2 regions of the Mesorhizobium sp. ArgA1 genome follow, and region 2 is predicted to be linked to the other one. Evidence: riboswitches for the same ligand, from Rfam matches in the RefSeq annotation. Region 2 holds a riboswitch; the other holds the start of a gene.

Region 1 (4,412 bases), on a different contig from region 2:
TGAAATGCACGCCTTCCGGCACATGCGGCTGCATCTGTGCAATGACGGAGGCCTTGGTCGAACCGACATCGGTGAGGATGGCACCCTCTTTCAGGGCCGGCGCGATTTCCTCCGCCACCTCGCCCGACGAGCCGACCGGCACCGAAACGACGACAAGGTCGGCATCGCGAACCGCTTCTTTTGCGTCTGCAGTATAGGACTCACCGAGACCAAGCTCCTTCGCACGCGCCAGCGTGGTCGGGCTGCGCGTCGCGATGGCGACATGCCTGGCCAAACCTTCGCGGCGGATGACGCGTGCCAGTGACGAGCCGATCAGGCCGATGCCGACCAGCGCGATTTTCTCGAACATCGGTGATGTCATGTGCTTCAGCTTTTCAGGAATGTCGTGAGCGCGGCAATCACACCGCGATTGGCTTCTTCCGTGCCGACGCTCATGCGCAGCGCGTTGGGGAAGCCATACCCGGTAACCCGCCGCAATATATAGCCGCGCTGGGTGAGATACTCGTCCGCTGCCTCTGCCGAATGCTTCTTGTCCTGCGGAAAGTGGATGAGGACGAAATTGCCGACACTCGGCGTCACCCTGAGACCAAGCTTCGTCAGCTCTTCATTCAGCCAGGTAAGCCAGGTCTCATTGTGCAACGAACTGCGCTCGACATGGGCGCGGTCGCGGATCGCCGCGATGCCGGCCTCGATCGCCGTTGCATTGACGTTGAAAGGCCCGCGGATGCGGTTGATCGCATCGACGATGTGCAGCGGGCCATACATCCAGCCGATGCGCGCGCCGCCAAGGCCGAGCTTGGAGAAGGTGCGGGTCATGACCACATTCTGCGCACTGCCCGCCAGCTCGATGCCGGCCTCATAGTCGTTGCGTCGCACATATTCGGCATAGGCCGCGTCAAGCACCAGAAGCACATTGCCCGGCAGCGCGGCATGGAGCCGACGCACCTCCTGGAACGGCAAATAGGTTCCGGTCGGATTGTTGGGATTGGCGAGAAAGATGATTTTGGTCCGCGGCGTAACCGCAGCCAGGATCGCGTCGACATCGGCGCGCTCCTCGGTCTCTTTGACCGCAACCGGCCTGGCCCCCGCCGACTGGATGTAGATCTTGTAGACCATGAAGGCGTGTTCGGTAAAAATCGCCTCGTCGCCCGGCGCCAGATAGGTCTGCGCCAGCAGGCCCAAAATCTCGTCCGAGCCGTTGGAGCAGATTATGTTTGCCGGGTTGAGACCGTGCACTTCGGCGATCGCCTCGCGCAGCCGGCGGGCCGTGCCGTCGGGATAGACGTCGAGCCTGGCGGCAACTTCACGCGCGGCCTCGATTGCCTTCGGTGAGGGCCCGAGCGGGTTCTCGTTGGACGACAATTTATGGACCTTGGCGACGCCGGCCGGCGCCGTACTCTTGCCCGGCACATAGGCTTCTATGTCCATGATGCCCGCGCGGGGCGTCGGCCGTGCCTTGTCCGCTTTATTGTCCATGTCGCAAATCCGTCTGAAATGCCGCCGTCCGGAGGCCGCAGCGGAAATACAAGCCGTGGCCGCTGTTGTCGAGAGGCTGCTGGGGCGTGCAATGCCTGGTCCCACCCTGGCCGTTGACGCCGGGCCGCGCGAGTTCTAGAAGAACGCGACGTTCCGTGGTGATTTGGCCGGTCGGCTTGCAGCCACGTTAAACAACTCGCTAAAGGGCCGTTTGCGTGACGTAACCGGCTTTGCGATCGCATTGCCGGTTTTTTATTGCCTGACGGCGGGCAAGGAGAGTCACATGACCGCGCTCCGCGCTACAAAAACCAACAACGAGGCCGACAACCCGTCGAGCCCCGTGTTGCATTTCGGCGCCGACAAGCCGCTGAAGCTCGACGCCGGCACGCTTTTGTCGCCATTCCAGATCGCCTACCAGACCTACGGCACGCTGAACGACGCCCGCTCCAACGCCATCCTTGTCTGCCACGCCCTGACCGGCGACCAGCATGTCGCCAGCACCAATCCGGTGACCGGCAAACCGGGCTGGTGGGAAGTGCTGATCGGCCCCGGCAGGATCATCGACACCAACCGCTTCTTCGTCATCTGCTCCAACGTCATCGGCGGCTGCCTCGGCTCGACCGGTCCGGCCTCGACCAATCCGGCCACCGGCAAGCCCTATGGGCTCGACCTGCCAATCATAACCATCCGCGACATGGTGCGGGCGCAGCTGATGCTGGTCGACCATTTCGGCATCGAAAAATTGTTTTGTGTGCTCGGCGGCTCGATGGGCGGCATGCAGGTGCTGGAATGGGCATCGTGCTATTCCGAGCGCGTCTTCTCGGCGCTGCCGATCGCCACCGGCGCGCGCCATTCCTCGCAGAACATCGCCTTCCACGAGGTCGGCCGCCAGGCCGTCATGGCCGACCCAGACTGGCATGGCGGCAAATATTTCGAGCATGGTGCGCGCCCGGAAAAGGGACTGGCGGTGGCGCGCATGGCCGCCCACATCACCTATCTGTCGGAGGCCGCCCTGCACAGGAAATTCGGCCGCAATCTGCAGGATCGCGAAGCGCTGACCTTCGGTTTCGATGCCGATTTCCAGATCGAAAGCTATCTGCGCCACCAAGGCATGACCTTCGTCGACCGCTTCGATGCCAACTCCTACCTCTACATGACCCGTTCGATGGACTATTTCGACCTTGCCGCCGACCATGGCGGCCGGCTGGCCGATGCCTTCGCCGGCACAAAGACGCGATTTTGCCTGGTCTCCTTCACCTCGGACTGGCTGTTCCCGACAGAGGAGAGCCGCTCGATCGTGCATGCACTCAACGCCGCCGGCGCTTCCGTCTCCTTCGTCGAGATCGACACCGATCGCGGCCATGACGCCTTCCTGCTCGACGAGCCGGAACTGTTCGCCGCCATCAACGGCTTCATCGGCTCCGCTGCAAGGGCGAGAGGGCTCAGCGCATGACCCCTAGAAGTTGCAGACTTTTCGGCCAGGGATCGAAGCAATGAGCGTCAACCGCGCCCAGCGCGTCGACCTCGAAGTCGTCGCCGGCCTCATCCCGCCGCTCTCGCGGGTGCTCGACGTCGGCTCCGGCGACGGCCTGCTGCTCGAACTCCTGCAGGAGACCAAGCAGGTCGACGGTCGCGGGCTGGAACTGTCGCAGCGCGGCGTCAATGAGTGCGTGGCGCGCGGCCTCTCGGTCATCCAGGGCGACGCCGACACCGACCTCGAATTCTATCCCGACAAGGGTTTTGACTTCGTCGTCCTGTCGCAGACGCTGCAGGCGACCCGCAACCCGAAGCTGGTGCTCGACGAACTCTTGCGGATCGGCAACCGCGCCATCGTCTCCTTCCCCAATTTCGGCCATTGGCGGGTGCGGCTGTCGCTGTTCTTCAAGGGACGGATGCCGGTGACCGAGGATCTGCCCTATTCCTGGTACGACACGCCCAACATCCACTTCTGCACCATCCGCGACTTCGTCAACCTGGTCGAGGAGCTCGGCGCCTCGGTGGAAAGGGCGACCGCGCTCGACGGCAACGGCCAGAAGATCGGCCTGTCAATGCCATGGTGGTTCTGGAATTTCTTCGGCCAGCAGGCGGTGTTCTTGCTGAAGCGGTAGAGTTTGCCGGAGACGCTACCCGGCGTACTCGACAAAGGTGTGATCTTCGCCAGCAAGCTCGCCCGCGATGATCGAGGCGATCTTTTCCCAGTCGCCACCGGCCAGGCCAGCGCCGATTTTCGGATAGCCGATGCGTTTGCCGGTGAATTGGACCTTGACTGCCCGCATGACCTTTCGGATCGCCTCATAGTCGGCTTTCACACCCTGCCCTTGCCAGTGGAATTGCGTGTAGCCGTTGACGATATGAAAGGTCCGGTCCCCACGCCTGATCTCGGCGACCGATATGCGTCCGAGCTTGGCGGGATCGCCCTTCACGGTCGCGCGGTCGGCCGCATAGGCCTCGGGAAAGCGCTGCTTTAATGGACAGCGCAATGCCTTTGCCCATCGCGCACTGGCAATTGCAGCCATGCACGATGACATCGAATTGCCCATCGAGCGCAAGTTGCAGCAGATCGCCGCGAATCGTCTGCATCGACATGGAAATCTGGCCTCCCAGTGACGGCGTTTGCCCCCAGTTGGAGCGGCAATTTCAGCGTGCGCCTGTCTGACCATCGCAAAACTGCGATTTACGCGACAATCGAATTCTTGATCCCCACCTATTCCAGCACGTCGGTTGCCTTGTGCGAAGGCCCGACGCCGTCAACCAGGACCACATCGGCGTCGGAGTTGTCGGTACGCAACGCCAGGATCTGCCGATAGGCTGATGACTCGTACCAGCCGCGCGCATGTTCCTTGTCTGGAAACTCGATGATGATCAGGTGTCCGGGCCAATCGTTCTCAATCACGTCCAGCTCGCCGCCATGAACAAGATAACGGCCACCAAACGGT
Region 2 (4,412 bases):
ATACGGACGAAATCGTCGACGCTCTCCCCCGCACAGTCAACCGTGCGCGTCGTATTCTTGGCCAGACCACTGGTGGGGGCCTGATGGGCAGGTGCCGAACAACAATGTCATTTAAGTGACACATGACAATGATGGTGTGCACGAACCGTGTCGGGCGACTCAGCGCTCTGTCGAACTGTTGAAAACGGTCGCTCGTGGCCGCTTTTTCCCGGAGTGACCAGATCTCGATGGAACTGACATTCATAGCAGCGCTGCTTTCGATACTCCTGCTCCTCTCCAACCTCGCCAGCATTGTGCTGGCCTCGCTTAGCCTGAAGCGGCCGCTCCTCATCACGCCGCCCGCTGCAAAGGCGGCACCAGTCTCGATCGTCGTGCCGTCGCGCGGCGTGGAGGCTTTCACGCGGGAGACGCTTCAGCGCGCCTTCTCCCTCGACTGGCCGCATTACGAGCTGATCTTCTGCGTCGCCCATTCCGAAGACCCCGTGGTCAAGCTTATCAACGCTGCAATCGCCCACCATCCCGAGATTCCGGCACAGCTCCTCATCGGCGATGACCGGGTCAGCGCCAACCCGAAGCTCAACAACTGCGTCAAGGGCTGGCTGGCGGCGCAGCACGACTGGGTCATCCTGGCCGATTCCAACGTGCTGATGCCTGTCGACTACGTACAGCATCTGATGGCGGCCTGGCGGCCGGACACCGGGCTTGTCTGCTCGACCCCGATCGGCTCGCGGCCGGATGGGTTCTGGGCCGAGGTCGAATGCGCCTTCCTCAACACGCTGCAGGCGCGCTGGCAATATGCCGGCGAAGCCCTTGGCCTCGGCTTTGCCCAGGGCAAGAGCATGCTGTGGAACAAGCCGATGCTTGACGCCAATGGCGGCATCGAGGCGCTTGCCGCGGAGATCGCCGAAGATGCTGCCGCGACCAAGCTGGTCAATGGGCTCGGCCTGCACGTCAATCTCGTTGCCTCGCCGTTCGAACAGCCGCTCGGCCAGCGCACCTTTGCCGAGATCTGGTCGCGCCAGACGCGCTGGGCGCGGCTGCGCCGCGTCACCTTCCCGCTGTTCTACACGCCCGAAATCCTGACCGGCGCGGCGGTGCCGTTGCTGCTGGCGCTGGTCGCAGCGGCAAGCGCCGGCGTCAGCCTGCCGACCACGGCCTTGGCTGTCCTGGCCTTTGCCTACGTGCCGGAATGCCTGCTCGCCTGGGCCAAAGGCTGGTATTTGTCGCCGCGCATCGTCACCGCCATGATCGTGCGCGATGTGATGCTTCCCGCCATCTGGGCGCGCGGCTGGCTCGGCGGCGCGGTCGAATGGCGCGGCAATGCCATGACCATCCGCACCAGGGCGATGACGGACCTGGAAGAGGCCTCGTCGGGCGCCTGATCGACGCCGGGCTTTTGCCTCGCTTTTCGGACCAGGCCGCTACTTGGCCGCCTTCAGCGCCTGTTCGACGTCATCGAGCAGATCATCCGTATCCTCGAGACCAACCGACAGCCTCAGCGTTCCCGGCCCGATGCCGAGCTCGGCGCGCGCCTCGTCGCTGAGGTTCTTGTGCGTCGTCGTCGCCGGATGGGTGATCAGGCTCTTGGCGTCGCCGAGATTGTTGGAGATCAGCACGATGTCGAGCGCGTTCTGCAAGGCGAAAGCGGCCTGCTTGCCGCCCTTGACGTCGAGGCAGATCAGCGTCGAGCCGCCAGTCATCTGCTTCTTGACGATATCGGCCTGCGGGTGGTCGGCGCGGCCGGGATAGATGACGCGGGCGATCTGCGGCTGCCCGGCCAGGAAGTCGGCGATCTTGGCCGCACTTTCCGTCTGCTGGCGCACGCGCACGGGCAATGTTTCCAGGCCCTTCAGCAGCGTCCAGGCGTTGAACGGCGACAGGCTCGGACCGGTGTGGCGGAAATAGTCGTGCAGATTCTCGTCGATCCACTTCTTGTCCGACAGGATGATGCCACCCAGGCAGCGTCCCTGGCCGTCAATGTGCTTGGTGGCGGAATAGACGACGATGTGGGCGCCGAGCAGCAAGGGCTTCTGCTGCAAGGGCGTGGCAAAGACATTGTCGACGATCAGCCTGGCGCCGATCGAGGTCGCCAGCGATGCGACGGCGGCAATGTCGACCACTTCCAAGGTCGGATTGGTAGGGCTTTCCAGGAAGAACAGTTTCGTGTTCGGCCTGACCGCCTTTTCCCAGTTGGCGATGTCGGTGCCGTCGACCAGCGTCGCCTCGATGCCGTATTTCGGCGCCAGCGTCTCGACCACCCAGCGGCAGGAGCCGAACAGCGCGCGCGCCGCAACGATATGGTCGCCGGCCTTGGCGCTGCACAAAAGGGCGGCCGTCACCGCCGCCATGCCCGATGCGGTGGCGCGCGCATCTTCGGCACCTTCCAGCGCGCACATGCGCTTTTCGAACATGTCGACGGTCGGGTTGGCGTAGCGCGAATAGATGAAGCCAGGCTCCTCGCCCTTGAAACGGGCTTCGGCGGCCTGTGCCGTTTCATAGACATAGCCTTGGGTCAGGTACATCGCTTCCGACGTTTCGCCGAACTGGGAACGCAGCGTTCCCCCGTGCACGAGTGCGGTCTGAGGCTTCCAGTTACGCTTCTTGGTGCTCATCGTTTTTGTTCCAGACACAAAAAAACCGGCCGCGAAAGTCGCAACCGGTCCATACGGCCTTGCGGCCCGACGGTCCTTTAGCGACTTGTTTAACGTGGCTGCAAGCCGACCGGCCAAATCACCACGGGATAACGACCCTTTAGACCTCAGCCATGCTTGCGTCAATTGCCGGCTTCATTAAGAGGTTTGTACCAGTTGGAATGGAGCCAGCCTTTTGCGGCAGACAGGCATTCTTCCCGATCAGGACATTTCCGCGCTGTTTCAGTCCGGCGCGCTGAAGTCGCCGCGCGCGCTCGACGCCGACCAGGTCCAGCCGGCCAGCCTCGATCTCAGGCTCGGTGACAAGGCTTTTCGCGTACGCGCCTCCTTCCTGCCGGGTCCCGACCATTTGGTGGCCGACAAGCTTCACCGGCTGAAACTGCACGAGTTCAGTCTCGCCGAGGGCGCGGTGCTGGAAACCGGTTGCGTCTACATCGTGCCGCTGCTCGAAAGCCTGGCGCTGCCTGCAAACGTGTCCGCCTCGGCCAATCCGAAGAGTTCGACCGGACGGCTCGATATCTTCACCCGGGTGATGACCGATCGCGGCCACGAGTTCGACAAGATCGCCGCCGGCTATCATGGGCCGCTCTATCTGGAGGTCAGCCCGCGCACCTTCCCGATTGTCGTGCGTGCGGGCTCGCGGCTGTCGCAGATCAGATTCCGCACCGGCAATGCACTCCTGTCGGAGAGCGAACTCAAGGAATTGCACCACGCGGAAATGCTGGTGGCGACCGAGCCGCCCAACATTTCCGGCGGCGGCATTGCGCTGTCCATCGACCTTGACGGCGATCGGAACGGCCTGGTGGGCTATCGCGGCAAGCATCACACCGGACTGGTCGACGTCGACAAGCGCGCCGCGCAGAACGTCGTCGATTTCTGGGAGCCGCTCTACAAGAGCGGCGCCGGCGAACTGGTGCTCGATCCCGACGAATTCTACATCCTGGTCAGCCGTGAGGCGGTGCACGTGCCGCCGCTCTACGCCGCCGAGATGACGCCCTTCGATCCGCTGGTCGGTGAATTCCGCGTCCACTATGCCGGCTTCTTCGATCCCGGCTTCGGCCATTCGGCGTCCGGCGGCACCGGCAGCCGGGCAGTGCTCGAAGTGCGCAGCCACGAAGTGCCGTTCATTCTCGACCATGGCCAGATCGTTGGCCGGCTGGTCTACGAGCACATGCTGAAGCGGCCGCAGGCGCTGTACGGCACCGATCTCGGTTCCAACTACCAGGCCCAAGGCCTGAAACTCTCCAAGCATTTCCGAACCGCCGGCTGAAGCTTGATCACCGCCAGGCAAAATACTTGCCTGCGTTGCCCCGCCATGCTTGGCTGCCTTTCGGTGGCCGGCAAGAGACCGGCGCGTAAGGGGAACCAAAAATGCAGATATCAAGATGGATCATATCGGCAGCCGGCGCTGCCATGCTGGTGATGGCGGCCGGCTCGCTGGCACAGGCGCAGGAAAAATTGAAGATCGGCACTGAGGGCGCCTATCCGCCCTTCAACACCATCACCGCGGACGGCAAGGTCGAAGGCTTCGACATCGATATCGCCAATGCGCTCTGTGCGCAGATGAAGGTTGAATGCGAGATTGTCACCCAGGACTGGGACGGCATCATTCCGGCGCTGCAGGCGAAAAAATTCGACGCCATCATCGCCTCGATGAGCATCACCGAGGAGCGCAAGAAGCAGGTGGCCTTCACCAACAAATACTACACCACGCCGCTGGCGCTTGTGGCGCCGAAGGACAGCGACCTCACCTCCACCGAA

Evidence for each region. A riboswitch is a leader RNA that binds a small molecule or an ion and turns the genes downstream of it on or off. The one in region 2 is predicted to bind S-adenosylmethionine.
Region 1: it holds a riboswitch for S-adenosylmethionine, as region 2 does, so the genes downstream of both, metX (homoserine O-acetyltransferase MetX) here and ACWGTI_RS16060 (O-succinylhomoserine sulfhydrylase) in region 2, are expected to answer to the same signal.

Annotation. Positions count from the first base shown of each region.
Region 1 covers NZ_JBSKBQ010000001.1:1,214,589-1,219,000, forward strand. The annotation lists gene ACWGTI_RS05920 (prephenate/arogenate dehydrogenase family protein) at 1-361, opposite strand, end outside; gene hisC (histidinol-phosphate transaminase) at 367-1,476, opposite strand; SAM riboswitch at 1,622-1,699, shown strand; gene metX (homoserine O-acetyltransferase MetX) at 1,760-2,929, shown strand; gene metW (methionine biosynthesis protein MetW) at 2,970-3,584, shown strand; gene ACWGTI_RS05940 (phosphatase) at 3,600-3,992, opposite strand; gene ACWGTI_RS05945 (DUF1330 domain-containing protein) at 4,181-4,412, opposite strand, start outside.
Region 2 covers NZ_JBSKBQ010000006.1:56,852-61,263, reverse strand. The annotation lists gene ACWGTI_RS16065 (glycosyltransferase) at 228-1,382, shown strand; gene ACWGTI_RS16060 (O-succinylhomoserine sulfhydrylase) at 1,422-2,612, opposite strand; SAM riboswitch at 2,670-2,747, opposite strand; gene ACWGTI_RS16055 (2'-deoxycytidine 5'-triphosphate deaminase) at 2,827-3,921, shown strand; gene ACWGTI_RS16050 (ABC transporter substrate-binding protein) at 4,023-4,412, shown strand, end outside.